4 regions of the Paenibacillus sp. FSL W8-0194 genome follow, and region 1 is predicted to be linked to each of the others. Evidence: riboswitches for the same ligand, from Rfam matches in the RefSeq annotation. Region 1 holds a riboswitch; each other region holds the start of a gene.

Evidence for each region. A riboswitch is a leader RNA that binds a small molecule or an ion and turns the genes downstream of it on or off. The one in region 1 is predicted to bind cyclic di-GMP.
Region 2: it holds a riboswitch for cyclic di-GMP, as region 1 does, so the genes downstream of both, MKY58_RS25045 (amino acid adenylation domain-containing protein) here and MKY58_RS00125 (LuxR C-terminal-related transcriptional regulator) in region 1, are expected to answer to the same signal.
Region 3: it holds a riboswitch for cyclic di-GMP, as region 1 does, so the genes downstream of both, MKY58_RS17690 (GTP cyclohydrolase II) here and MKY58_RS00125 (LuxR C-terminal-related transcriptional regulator) in region 1, are expected to answer to the same signal.
Region 4: it holds a riboswitch for cyclic di-GMP, as region 1 does, so the genes downstream of both, MKY58_RS01120 (S-layer homology domain-containing protein) here and MKY58_RS00125 (LuxR C-terminal-related transcriptional regulator) in region 1, are expected to answer to the same signal.

What each region holds. Positions count from the first base shown of each region.
Region 1 is NZ_CP150205.1:26,220-29,427, reverse strand. Features, by position in the region: gene MKY58_RS00130 (cytochrome P450) at 1-435, opposite strand, end outside; gene MKY58_RS00125 (LuxR C-terminal-related transcriptional regulator) at 671-1,438, opposite strand; cyclic di-GMP riboswitch class I at 1,580-1,674, opposite strand; cyclic di-GMP riboswitch class I at 1,898-1,992, opposite strand; gene MKY58_RS00120 (isopeptide-forming domain-containing fimbrial protein) at 2,292-3,208, opposite strand, start outside.
Region 2 is NZ_CP150205.1:5,411,390-5,414,597, reverse strand. Features, by position in the region: gene MKY58_RS25055 (hypothetical protein) at 11-166, shown strand; gene MKY58_RS25050 (4'-phosphopantetheinyl transferase superfamily protein) at 215-943, shown strand; cyclic di-GMP riboswitch class I at 1,130-1,230, shown strand; gene MKY58_RS25045 (amino acid adenylation domain-containing protein) at 1,366-3,208, shown strand, end outside.
Region 3 is NZ_CP150205.1:3,885,176-3,888,383, forward strand. Features, by position in the region: gene ribD (bifunctional diaminohydroxyphosphoribosylaminopyrimidine deaminase/5-amino-6-(5-phosphoribosylamino)uracil reductase RibD) at 1-722, opposite strand, end outside; gene MKY58_RS17690 (GTP cyclohydrolase II) at 734-1,489, opposite strand; cyclic di-GMP riboswitch class I at 1,673-1,762, opposite strand; gene MKY58_RS17695 (DUF1963 domain-containing protein) at 2,062-2,811, shown strand; gene MKY58_RS17700 (prolyl oligopeptidase family serine peptidase) at 2,884-3,208, shown strand, end outside.
Region 4 is NZ_CP150205.1:286,985-290,192, forward strand. Features, by position in the region: gene MKY58_RS01115 (peptidase) at 1-1,201, opposite strand, end outside; cyclic di-GMP riboswitch class I at 1,609-1,704, shown strand; gene MKY58_RS01120 (S-layer homology domain-containing protein) at 1,741-3,208, shown strand, end outside.

The sequences.
Region 1 (3,208 bases):
GGCAACCGGCAATTTAGCCGCGACGTCCTCTACAAAATCGAACACTTCACCCTCAACCACACCATCAAGCAGCTCGCAGATAATGGCATGGATTCGCGGCTCCATCTCCGCCACCGTTCTCCGATTCATGGCTGAACTGAGTAAAGCATACAGCTGGGTATGGCGAGGTGGGTCGGTCAAGTTAATCATGCGGCCGGCAGCAGGATCCCGTTTCCCGTGCAGACGCAACATATTCCCATACTCCGAACTTAGCGCTTTTGTATCCTTCCATGCATGCAAAATATCATGATACCTGGTTAATACCCAAAACCCGCTCGAGCGTGAAGTGGGGTTCCAAAAGACCGGCGTGTTTTGCCTTAGAGCAGCAAAAACGGGTTCCATTCTGCCGCTTGCAAACAACTCAAGGTCTGTTAAGTCAATGTCGGCCAATTTCAAATGAATCACCTGCCCTTCACGTGATAATTAATAAGCCGGCAGCTGGCTGGCATCGCGATCCGAGGGTTCCATTGGCCCCTGTAGGTTTGCGTCACACCTTTCCGATGGGTTTGCTATGATCGTACGATATATGAAATTGTCGAGTGATGAAGTAACTACAACATTGATGTAATTATAAAAAAACGCAAGCGTCAAAAAAATACCCAAAATTGGGTACTATTGGTTTCGAACGTGGTCATATAAACTTTTTAAGAAACGCTCCTTTATGATGGACTCTCGTTTTAGCATAGATCTTCTTAATAAACGTTCGAACCGTATTTTGACTAATCCCGCAAATGTCCGCAATTTCGGGAACGTTTTTATTTTCCAGCCACCCAAATGCGATTTCCTTTTCCCGATTCGTTAAATCATACTGATCAAACAGGGCATAGACCTGCTCCTTATAAACCAATGGATTTTTAGGAGACAATTTTTCTTGAACGCTCTTCGCCAGGCGCTCAATAAGCGGCAAGGCAAATGTCACCTCGTGAAAAGAGTGAAAACTGAGGCCAAGGTAGCCTATAACAACGTTTTTTATTCGAATTGGGGTACAAACGCATGCCAGCTCCCAAAACAAATTATTGCTATGTTCGGTCCCAATGACGACGGAAAGAGACTGTAATTTGATGGATAATGAAATGGCGCTCATTCCTGCGTCTTGGATGGCAACGGAGTTGCCCTTTTGAATATGATTCCTTTCAAAAAAGCATTTTAACGAATCGGTTCCGAGAAAATCCAAAACATTCCCGTCAGGATCAGCAATGATAAATAAATAAGGGATAGACAGCAAATCGCTTATATTCCGGATTTCCTCTTGCAGCAAAGAAAGGCTCTCTCTCTGTTCAACCAGCCTGTCGCCTGCTTCGGATCTATGATCGACATGAGGAAATGGATGGTTTGCCTCCAAGAATGTTTTTGATTCCATATCCGACACATGCTTCCACGAACGTTTGCTATCGATCATTGTGTTCCCCTCTTTCGAATGTATTGCGATCAATAATAAGATCGATCTCTCTCGTTATCGCCGCCGCTCCATTTCAAGAGAAACAAAAACCCCCGTCAGCATATAAAAAACACAGCTAAATAGACGGAGGCTTCCGTCGTATTCGGCAACTGGCTGGCATCGCGGTCCGAAGTCGTTCCGCATTAGCCCCTGTAGCTTTGCGTCGCCACTTTTCAGTGGGTTTGCTATTATCGTACGATAACTATTCAGTTAAGACAGCTTTTACGTTTTGAAAGTCCATCCTACGCTTGCATCAATTCGAATTTTTTCGCTGCAGGAAGAAAGGTGCTGCTACAGATAAAGCCCAGAAAGTTTAATTTAAGTTTGTGCAATTCTCTCCTCTTTAAAGTATGTTAAAGAACGCAAAAAGCCTCCGTCAGCTTTAAAGGCATAGATAAATAGACGGAGGCTTCCGTCGTATTCGGCAACTGGCTGGCATCGCGATCCGAAGTTGATCCGCATTAGCCCCTATAGCTTTGCGTCGCCACTTTTCAGTGGGTTTGCTATTGTCGTACGAAACGAACTATGAAATTGTCGAGTCCCGGGACATCTTTTCCATAAATTTTTATTTTCCGACTTATTTTAACTATAGACTACATGATTTTACCATGAATATAGGACCATCGTACCATTTTGTTAGGAAATAATGTTATATACAGGAGCCAAGAGAAAAATCTAAGCTGATTTGGCTTTTTCGATATTTGATCGTCTGATGTTCGGTACATTGGTAAATGGCAACTGCGCATGTGGATATAAAGCGAAGAAAACACCTTTCGCGCTGAAAGATGTTTTCTTCTTTTCTTGAGAGATACTGTTATTGTACCTTATTTTTTCTCCAGAACAACCATCCTGCGAACAGAATGATCAATCCGAGATACCCTAAGTTGTAAAGGTTCGTAGCTGTGTTCGGCAGCTTGCTGCCGGACTGCGTTTCCGTTTGGTCCGCTGGCGAAGGAGCTTTTCCTGACTCGCCAGCAACGGTTCCGTTATCTCCAAACGGAGAGTCCGATCCGTCGCCCGCATCCGGAGCCGTTCCGGTTCCAGGATGGGTTGGCGTTGTTCCTGTTCCGGGATTCGACGGCGTTGTTCCGTTTCCAGGATTCGTTGGTGTCGTTCCGCTTCCCGGATTCGTTGGCTCAGGAGTGGTTCCTGGAACGGTTGTTCCGTTGCCAGCCTCGCTTCCCTTCACGTTAACCGTCACGACGGACGTCACGGTGCCTCCCCGGCCGTCGCTCACCGTCACCGTAAAGCTGTCGCTGCCGGTATAATCACGCTCCGGTACATACGTCCACGTTCCGTCCGGATTCACCGTTACCGTACCGTGCTTCGGATCGCTTCCTTTTGTATACGTCAGCTTGTCTCCATCCGCGTCCGTACCTTCTATTTTTCCGGTCGCCGGCGTGTTGATTGTCGTCTCCGTAGTATAGGAAGGCACGCTTGGTACCTGATTTGGTTTTACCGGGTCCGTTCCCGGATTCGGCGTGGTGCCCGGGCTTGTTCCAGGGTCCGTGCCTGGATCTACAGGTGGAGTAACCGGTGGATCCACAGGATCGACCGGCGGGTCGACGGGTGGCTCTACTGGTGGATCCGGGTCTACTGGCGGGTCAACCGGCGGATCTACTGGAGGATTGACCGGCGGTTCCGGCTCAACGACAATTTTCTCTGTTGGTTCGCCTGGTTGAACGATGTTGTCGCCATCAACCAGCGCTGTATTTGGGATCGTCTGACCGC
Region 2 (3,208 bases), 670 kb from region 1:
CTGGTCGCTCATGAAAGTGATTATTACCCAGGAAGAAGCAGTGGAAAAAGGGATTTGGCCTGAAGTCATGAACATGTTCGGCGTGGACGACGAAGACGAGGTATGGCCGGCCGAGGAATTTATTTTGACCGAAGAGCAGGCGCGCAAGCTCAAACTGATTCCTTGACTTGTGCCATAAACGGCTTTCACGGCAAGGAGCGAAGAAGGGGAGAAGGTGAAACGCATCGCGACGATATATGCCGTAAATCTTAACGATTGGCGGGAAGGCGCCGGCGCGGATATGCAGCGGCTGCTCGCCTTTTTGCCTGATGAAGCAAGGTCCCGGGCCGCGAGGCACAGATCGGAGCGGGACGCGGAGCGCGTGATCGTTTCCGATACCTTGAAACGGGTGACGGCTTGTCTCGAAAAGGGGCTACGGCTCCGGAACGTGGAGTTTGCCAGGGATGGTTACGGCAAACCATTCCTGGCAGGCGTTCCCGACTATTATTTTAACGTGTCCCACGCCAAGGATTGGGTCGTATGCGCCGTGGGCGCCAGGGGACCGATCGGCATCGATGTCGAGCATATCGGCCGGGCGGAAGCGGAAGCAGCCGAGTTGTGTTTTACGCCACGGGAGCTTACTGAATGGAGAAGGCAGCCCGCCGAACGTCGGGATGCCTTCTTTTTCGAGTTGTGGACGCTTAAAGAAAGTTATTCCAAAGCCGTCGGCAAAGGCCTTTCGATCGGCTTGTCCAGGCTGGAGACGATCAGGCATCCTTCCGGGATTCGCATCATGCATCAAGGCAGGATCGATCCGGAGCTGCATCTTCAAGTCGTCCCGTTTGACCCCGACTACAAGTTATCCGTTTGCATGCAGCTGGAGGAGCAAGCGGCCGCTGTCCGGCGCTTTTCTCCCGATGGGCTGCTGGACGCGTTAAAGTCATGTTCTGAAGCCGGGGACTAAGGGGCGGGGGGCTTTTCCAATGATAACCTATGGCATTTCCCATAATTTCGGGATATAGACACTTTTATTACCTCTTATTGGAAGGATCTAACCTGTACTTTAACTATAAACATGATATATTAAAAGTGTATTTTTCAGATATTTCATTTATTTTCAGCAATATCTGAAATACCGCACTTTGAAAACTCAAGCCAAAGGTAAACCTGCCGAAAGGCAGGGGCACAAAGCTAAAGGGGCTTCAGGCGGCAAGATCCTTGATCTTATCGCTATGCCAGCCAGCTGCCGAAAGACGTTTTCGCGATCGAAGGAACTCTACTCTCGGCAAGTAGAGTTTTTTTGTTTTTAATTTTTTTCTATACAGAATCCTATGATCAAGCAAAGGAAAGATGAACATGTCGGTGTTAACAACAGGAAAGTCCAACTTGGATGAATGGAATCGGTATGTGAAGCAATTGGAAGAACGGACGATACTGCGCATTCATTCCGGAAAGGCGTCCATTCCAATGCAAAGGGTTATGTATCGCTGGCCGGAGGAAACGGGGCGTCAAATTCGGCAGGCATGCGAGACCGCACGTATCGAACCAAGCGTGCTGCTGAGTGCCGCATGGGGCATGCTGCTGATCCGGTATTTGCGCCGGGAGGAGGTTGCGTTCGCCGTCGTCGCGTCCGCCGAGCAAGCCTATCCGCTCATAACGAAAGCGGACGGGGCAACGACGCTGCAAAGTCATGTGCGTCAGGTTGCCGCCGCCATGAAGGAGCATGCGGCTAAGTCGGCGGCTTTCGATGAAATTGCCGGTATTTGCGCCGGCCTGGACGAAGGATCCCCGGTATGCAACACCGCCATTTGGACGGGGAGCGGCATAGGCCCGGACGAGCTGCAGGGCAAATTCGAGCTGGCGGTCTCGCTGGATCGGCACGAAGCGGGCGGCTTCGAGGTTTGGCATGCGGACGGCATGTTCCCCGGCGATTTTATTCTCCGCATGTGCCGGCATTTGCAGCATATCATGGCCGCATGGGCGGCAGGTACAAACCTGACGATCGGCGGCTTGAAGCTGCTGACGGAAGAAGAGGAGGCCCAGCTTGCGGGCTGGAACCAAACGGCTGCGCATGCCGAATTGGACCGGACCATCCACGGCTTGTTTGAGGAGCAGGCGCAAAAGGCTCCGGATAACGTCGCGGTGGTCTACCAAGGCGAATCGTTGACGTACGGCCAGCTGAACGAAAAAGCGGGCAGATTGGCCCGCGAATTGGTACGGAGGGGAGCCGGCCGGGAGCGGATCGTCGGCATCATCGCGACGCCGTCCCTTGAGATGATTGTCGGGACGCTGGCGATCCTGAAAACGGGCGCGGCCTACTTGCCGATCGATCCGGCGTATCCCGCCGACCGCATCACGTATATGCTCGAAGACAGCGGAACGGAGCTGCTTGTCACCGAGCCGAAGGTCAGACTGGACGGAAAAGTCCGCTTCAAAGGCGAGATGGTTTGCGCGGCGGAGTTTTCTGCCGATACTCGCGGCGAATCGGAGGCTGCCGATGCGGAGATGCGGAATGTGCGCGAATCTGCGGTACCGGGCGACATGGCTTACGTCATCTACACTTCCGGTTCGACGGGAAGGCCGAAAGGCGTGATGGTCGAGCACCGATCGCTTGTCAATCTGTGCGCCTGGCACATCCGGGAATTCGGAGTGACCGAAAAGGACCGGGCCACCAAATACGCCGGGTTCGGCTTTGACGCTTCCGTGTGGGAGATGTTTCCGTATCTGGTGTCGGGGGCGGCGATTCACGTCATTCCCGAAGAGATCCGCCTGGATTCGACGCAGCTGCATGCGTACTTTAAGCGGCACGGCATTACGATCAGCTTTTTGCCGACCCAGTTCTGCGAGCATTTCATGACGATGGACCATCCGACGCTGCGCGTTCTTTTGACGGGCGGGGACAAGCTGAAATCGTTCAGCAGGCAGACCTATGATCTGTACAATTGCTATGGCCCGACGGAAAACACCGTGGTCACGACGGCCTATAAGGTCACGGAGTTGACGCCGAACATTCCGATCGGTTATCCGGTCGATAACTCCAGGGTCTACATTCTGGACGCATACGGGCATCCGCAGCCTGTCGGCATTGCCGGCGAATTGTGCATTGCCGGAAGCGGGCTGGCGCGCGGTTATTTGAACCAGCCGGAGCTGACCGGGCAGAAGTTTGTTCCCGGGGGCATAACCGGAGAAAAACGACTGTACCGGACGGGAGACTTGGCAAGATGGACGG
Region 3 (3,208 bases), 2.2 Mb from region 1:
GTCTTAGCCGCCGTGCAGTCGGTTATATGGGCATCCTCGGGCAACCGCAAATTGGAATCCAGGATGACCCGTACAGGGTTTTTCCCCTTTTCCGGCAGTCTGGTAGTCAGGCGGGGATTATCAGCCAGCACCGTGTTGATGCCGACCAAGATGGCATCGACTTCGTTTCGCAGCCGATGCACCTCCTGGCGCGCTTCCTCGCCCGTAACCCACTTCGAATGGCCCGAAGATGCAGCTAACTTCCCGTCCAGCGTCATGGCGACCTTGGAAATTATGAACGGCCGACGTTTGGTCATATTATGGACGAATCGTTCGTTAAGTCTTTTGGCTTCCGCTTCCAACACGCCCACTTCGACTTCAATCCCTTTATCTCGGAGCAGTTGAATCCCCCGTCCGGCGACCATCGGATTCGGATCCTGCATAGCCACCACAACGCGCGTTACTCCGGAGCTGGCAACCAGCTCTGCGCAGGGAGGCGTTTTTCCGTAATGGGAGCAGGGCTCAAGAGTCACGTAAAGCGTTGCACCGTTGGTGTGTCCTTCCGCCATACGGAACGCGTGTACCTCCGCATGGGGTTCTCCGGCTTTTCGGTGAAAGCCGACGCCGACAACTTGTCCGTCCTTCACAATGATCGCGCCGACGACGGGATTGGGGTTCGTTTTTCCGCTTGCGGTGGCCGCCAGGTCCAGCGCAAGCTTCATATAATGTTGATCCGGGTTCATGCGGGGCCTCCTTAGCCGAGCTTGACAGTTTCGCTCAGGGGATTGTAAATATGGCCCGATTTTTCGATTTTCGTTGCCAAATATCGGGTATTATGTTTCGATACATCGCCCCAAATCGATACATGATGATCGGATGCAAGCCCTTTTTCCCGCAATGATTGCAATTTGCGCGGATTGTTCGTAATGAGGCTTACCGGTTTCTGCCGCAATGCCTGAAGAACCTGTATCGCCTCGTCATAGGACCGCAGATCATCCGGAAAGCCCAAAGCGTGATTGGCTTCTACCGTATCGTATCCCTCTTCCTGCAGCAGATAAGCCAACGATTTGGAGAAAAGCCCGATTCCGCGTCCTTCGTGATTGGCCAAATAAAAGAGAGCCCCGCTGCCGTTGTCGACGATCATGTTCATGGATCGGCGCAGCTGGTACCCGCAATCGCATCGTTTGCTTCCAAAGATGTCCCCGGTATGGCAAATGCTGTGCATCCGAATCAACGCATGCTCCGCGTTGGCAAAATCACCGTAAACAAGCACGGATGATTGCTGGTATGAGGCAAGATCTGCAAACGGCAGGGTATCGAGAACATCTTCCACCTGAAATGAAGCGCTCTCTGTTTTTAACCAAGTATACCAGTTGAATGTAACCTCCCGCTCCTCCAATTGTACCGGGAGCCGGACAGGACCGACAAGCGCGAGATCGGGACCTTCTGGCAGTTTAACAAGCGTTATTTTGTCCTTCAATAATCGACTAACCTGGTTTGGAATCACAATCATCCATCTCCTTTGTATTATCGTTTGTTTTGAGGCTTGCTGACTGACACCGGCTACGACAACACCTTAACGAGAACTGCTCCCCCCTTTATGTAGAACTGATAAAAAACACCGTACTTTAATAGAAAACACAAAAAGCCCCCGTCTATGCGCGTGAAGAAATAGACGGAGGCCTCCGTCGTATTCGGTAACTGGCTGGCATAGCGGATGGGATCCGCCTTAGCCCCTGTAGCTTTGCGTCGCCACTTTTCAGTGGGTTTGCCATTATCGTACGATGTCGTATCATATAGAACTTCCGCGATTCTTGCAGGAAAAGCGGAAGGAAAAACCTGTGATTTTGAGAAAAAAGGGAAATATTCGTTTTTTATGTAACTACACTATGAATATAAATGACAAATTTAATAAATGCAACGAAAAGATTGAAGCGGCAACCGGGTAATTCAAGTTCCGGATACGCATCGGCCGCCCGTTTGCGGCCTTGCTGCCGCTCGGCTAAAATACTCGTAGGTTTGGTTTCCTCATACGAGAAAAAGAAATGATACATGATTATTAAACCGAGGGGGAAAATCACGATGCAATTTCTTGACGGCAACAACGGGTGGACCCCGGAATTTTTGGAATACCTCGAAAAAACGGCCAAGCCGTCGGTGAAGCTGAAACTCACGAAAGAAACCGTACGGATGACCGACAGCAAGGTGGGAGGAACGCCTTGGCTTCCGCCCCAATCCGCATGGCCCCGGGATGAAGACGGGAACGACTACCTGTTCGTCGCCCAAATCAATTGGGCGCAAATGCCGCCTCTGGAAGGGTTCCCTGCCCGCGGATTGACGAGTTTTTTTGTGAAGCAGGACGATACGTTCGGTCTTTTTGACCAATCCTACCGCATCCTTCATGCCGAAGAAGCGGCCCAAACGGAGGAAATCGATCCTTACCGCCCGGAAAATCCCGACTTGTACAGTCCGGTTTTGGGCGGGCCTTACAAGCTGACCGGAAACCTTGAGAAGCAGTACATCCCGCTAGTGGATCGGACTTCCGAAAGGGTGGATCTGCCCTCATTCGACCGGGACAAAACCGCCTACTCGAAATATTGGGATTTGGCGGATTCCAGCGGGTCGCGCATCGGAGGGTACCCTTACTTTGCGCAGGAAGATCCTAGGCCGGAAGGGGATTGGGAGCTTCTTCTTCAGTTGGACATCGAAGGGGACGACCAGCAGTACTATGTCTCTTGGGGGGATTCCGGCGTCGGCAATTTTTTTATCCGCCGCGAGGATTTGGCCCGATTGGATTTTTCGAACGTGTATTATACCTGGGACTGCCTGTAGTCTTTGGTGGCCGCACTTGAAATCCGAACATGCAGCAATAAGGACAAGCAAACGAAAAGGCAGCTGATCTCCATGATGATTCATATGACATACCGCTCCGGCGAATATAAGGTAAAGGGTTATCTCTCCCTTCCGTATGGATACAAAATCGAACCGGAAACGCTGGAAGCGCATGTCCGGAAAATATACGGCGGGCAGCGGCTTCCCATGACCGTCATCGCGAACAACGCCAAGCGGGAGCGGCTGGATATCCATGAACGGAAATGGCCCGTTCTTGTTTATTGCCGCGGCGGCATCGGCCGGGTCGGGCAGGTCAAAACCGAATGGCTCGAGCGTTTTTCGCAAAGCGGTTTTATCGTTTTTGCCCCGGTTTACCGGGGGACGCAAGGCGGCGAAG
Region 4 (3,208 bases), 260 kb from region 1:
CGGCGCTTGTGATACCCGGCAGCGATTTGGTCATGATCGGCGAATGGAATGCGACGATTTTCGTTCCGGCGCGAAGATCCGTGTCGCCGCCGATCAGCGGGATGATCGTCGTATCCTTCGAAATGTTCAGGATCACGTCGTTTGCCGTGGAATTATCGGAACCGACGTTCACGTACACTTGATCTTTGGATGTGCGGTCGGACGGCATGACCGTGCCTTCGATTTTGACGGCTTCCGCTTTTTTCACCACGATTTTGTCTGCATGGGTGTGGGCGGGATACATCAGCGTCATGACGGCGCTGTAGGTCGCTTCCACATGGCCGCTCGTTTTGAGCGCATCCTTGGTCAGTTTGTTGCCGTCTTCATCAACGATTTCCGTTTTGTCGTCGATGGACAACACGACATAGTTGACGCCGCCTGTTTCCAGCGGTTGGCCGATGACCGTGATTTGGCCGTCTTTTTGGTCGGTAATGACGCCTGCGGTTCCTGCCGTCAGCTCGTTAACCTCCCCGGGATTGACGTCTTCCATGTTCGTGTTCACGATCACGTAATTCGTTCCGGATTGCGGCGGAAGGCTCATCGCAACGGCCGGACCGTAAAATGCTCTCACGCTCATGCCTTCCTTGATGTCTCCGGCGGCGATGGCTTTGCGGTTTTGATCGATGATCGTTGCTTTATCCGCGAAATGCAGCCAAATTTCCTCGTCGTATTTGTTGTAAAGGTCAGTGCCTTTTACCAAAATGCGGCCGTCTCTTACCTCGGTTACCTTACCGTCGATAGCCGAGAAGCTTTGGTCCTGAACGACCAGCGTCAGCGCGGTTCCGCGGGCCGGAAGGCTTTTTGTGATGTTCGGGCTGTAGAAAGCTTTGACGGTTTTGTGCCCGTCGATGATTTTTTGCAGAGGAACGGTTTTGCCTTTGGCGTCGATGAATTTCGTTTTTGGCGTAATGGCCAGGATGATTTCGTCCTGATCGGTCGGCGCGAGTCCGCGTCCGGTTACGGTAATGAATTTATCCGATTTGTCTTGCGCGAAATCCGTGATTTGTCCCCAGGTTGCCGGAACGTTTTTGACGTCGGTTTGCTTGTTGGCGTTTCCCTTTTGCACCGCTTGGGCAGGGAGCTGCTGCGCGTTTGCCGCCACGGGCATGGCTGCCAGAGCCAAAATGGATGCGGTCGCGAGCACTTTGTACATTTTATTCATCTGTCATTCCTCCTATATGCGTGAGCTTGTACGAACGTTTTGGTTATCATTCGGCAGCTCATTTCCGAAATACTTTTGCCAAACCCTTCATTGGAAAATGATGCATGCCTTTCACCGTTCCAGACGGGACGTTAACGCAAAATGTTGCATAAGCGGCTGTTTTCAAAAAAAACGGCACCTGGCCTTTTTTAGTTCAAGATGGCTTGCGTGGTGAACTACGGTTGGTTTCCTTCCTGTTAGAAGAAATAAAATTGTTTTTGTTTACGCAATTGTGCAATATTGAATGACGAAAATTAAGGTTCTAAGAACCATATATTTCATTACATATTGTAACTTTTTGTAACTATTTATATAATCTTGATTAAAAATAGATTCAAAGAACTACGCAGAAAGCGCTAAACCAGGTGCTTGAACAAAGGCAAACCCGTACGAAAGTCGGGGACGCAAAGCCACGGGTCTTACTCCATGAAGCCTATTCATGGACTGACAGCCGGGTTGCTCATGGTGCTTGGTTTTTTGCTGTCTTAAGGAGGAAAAACATGAGGGGTAGCACTAAAAAATGGATGGCAGCTCTGCTTGCGGCAGGACTGCTGGGGGGAGTTATTCCGGAGGTACAGCGGGTCTCAGCGGAAACCGTATTCACCTATCAGGACGAAACGTCCCCGTTATCGATTAGCGGCGCAAACATCCGGATTTCGGGTGAACATGCGGTGTGGCGCGGAAACAGCGCCAAGCTGAAAGGGCAAATTTTTTACGGGAATACGAAAACCGGACAAAGCCAAGCGGTCACGACCCATGGAAAATTGACCGATTCTCCTTCCGTCGGGATCAACGGCAAAGGGGAAGCGGTCGTCGTTTGGATCGATAAGCGGAATGACAGCGGCACCGACGACAATTTGAACTGGGACGTATACAGCTACAATGTCAGCACGAAAACCGAAACCAAGCTGAACAAAAATACGGGACAAAACAGCGCGCCGCTGGCGGACGGCGATTTCGTGGTCTGGCAGACCTTTCCTTCCTATACCATGACCTTGTACAACTTGGCAACTGGAGAGTTAACCGATTTGGGGCGAGGCCGGGATCCTGTGATAAAGAACGGACGCGTTGTCTACAAAGGCGGCGAAGACGGAGATTTATACGAATATAACGTCGCCACGGGCAAACATAACAAAATCGTCGACCTGCCATATACCGAATATGTGGAGCGTTTTGTATATAACGGCGAAGAAATTTTATGGAAACAAAAAGATTTGGACGGAAACGGGAAGTACGTCTACATAGATCTCAGCAACAGCCCGCAGCCGGTCGATCTGACGAAGCCGGCCAAGGAAGGGCAACGCGAATATAAAGAAATGAGTATCTCCCATGGAACGGCCGTCTGGCTGGAAGCTTCCGGCGATGCGGCGATCATGCGGGCAGCCGATCTGAAAAGCGGGCAAATCTTCAGTTTGGGCCTGACGAAACCTACCGCTTTTATCGGCTTTAATGGGGAGAAGCTGACATTCGTCAACAACGGAACGTTGGTTAGCCGTGATATTATCCGGACCGAAAAAACGGAAGCCACGCCGGCAAACGGCAGCGGAACCGGAAGCATACCGGCTGATGGCATCGTTATCGGGCCGAAAGGAGGCGTGGCGGCGAAGGGACAAGCGTTCCAGCTTGAATTCGGCCAGGGAGCGTTCGCTTCTGATACCCGGATTACGCTTAAAAAAATTGGCAGCCTTCCGTCCGACCGTCTCGCGAGCGGCATGACCTGGACCGGCGTGGCGTGGAAGTGGACCGCGGACACGAAACCTTTGAAATCCGCTGCGCTAACCTTCCAGCTGGATGAGCCGCTGAAATATGCCGATGCGGCAAACCGCGCAGGCATTTACCGCTTTGACGAAAGCGCGGGACGCTGGGTATACAGCGGGGGAACGGTCGACGCGTTATGGAAAACGGTACGCGCGAAGGTTCAAGAGCCGGGCTTATACGGCATTTTCCTGTATGCGCCATCCTTTAAGG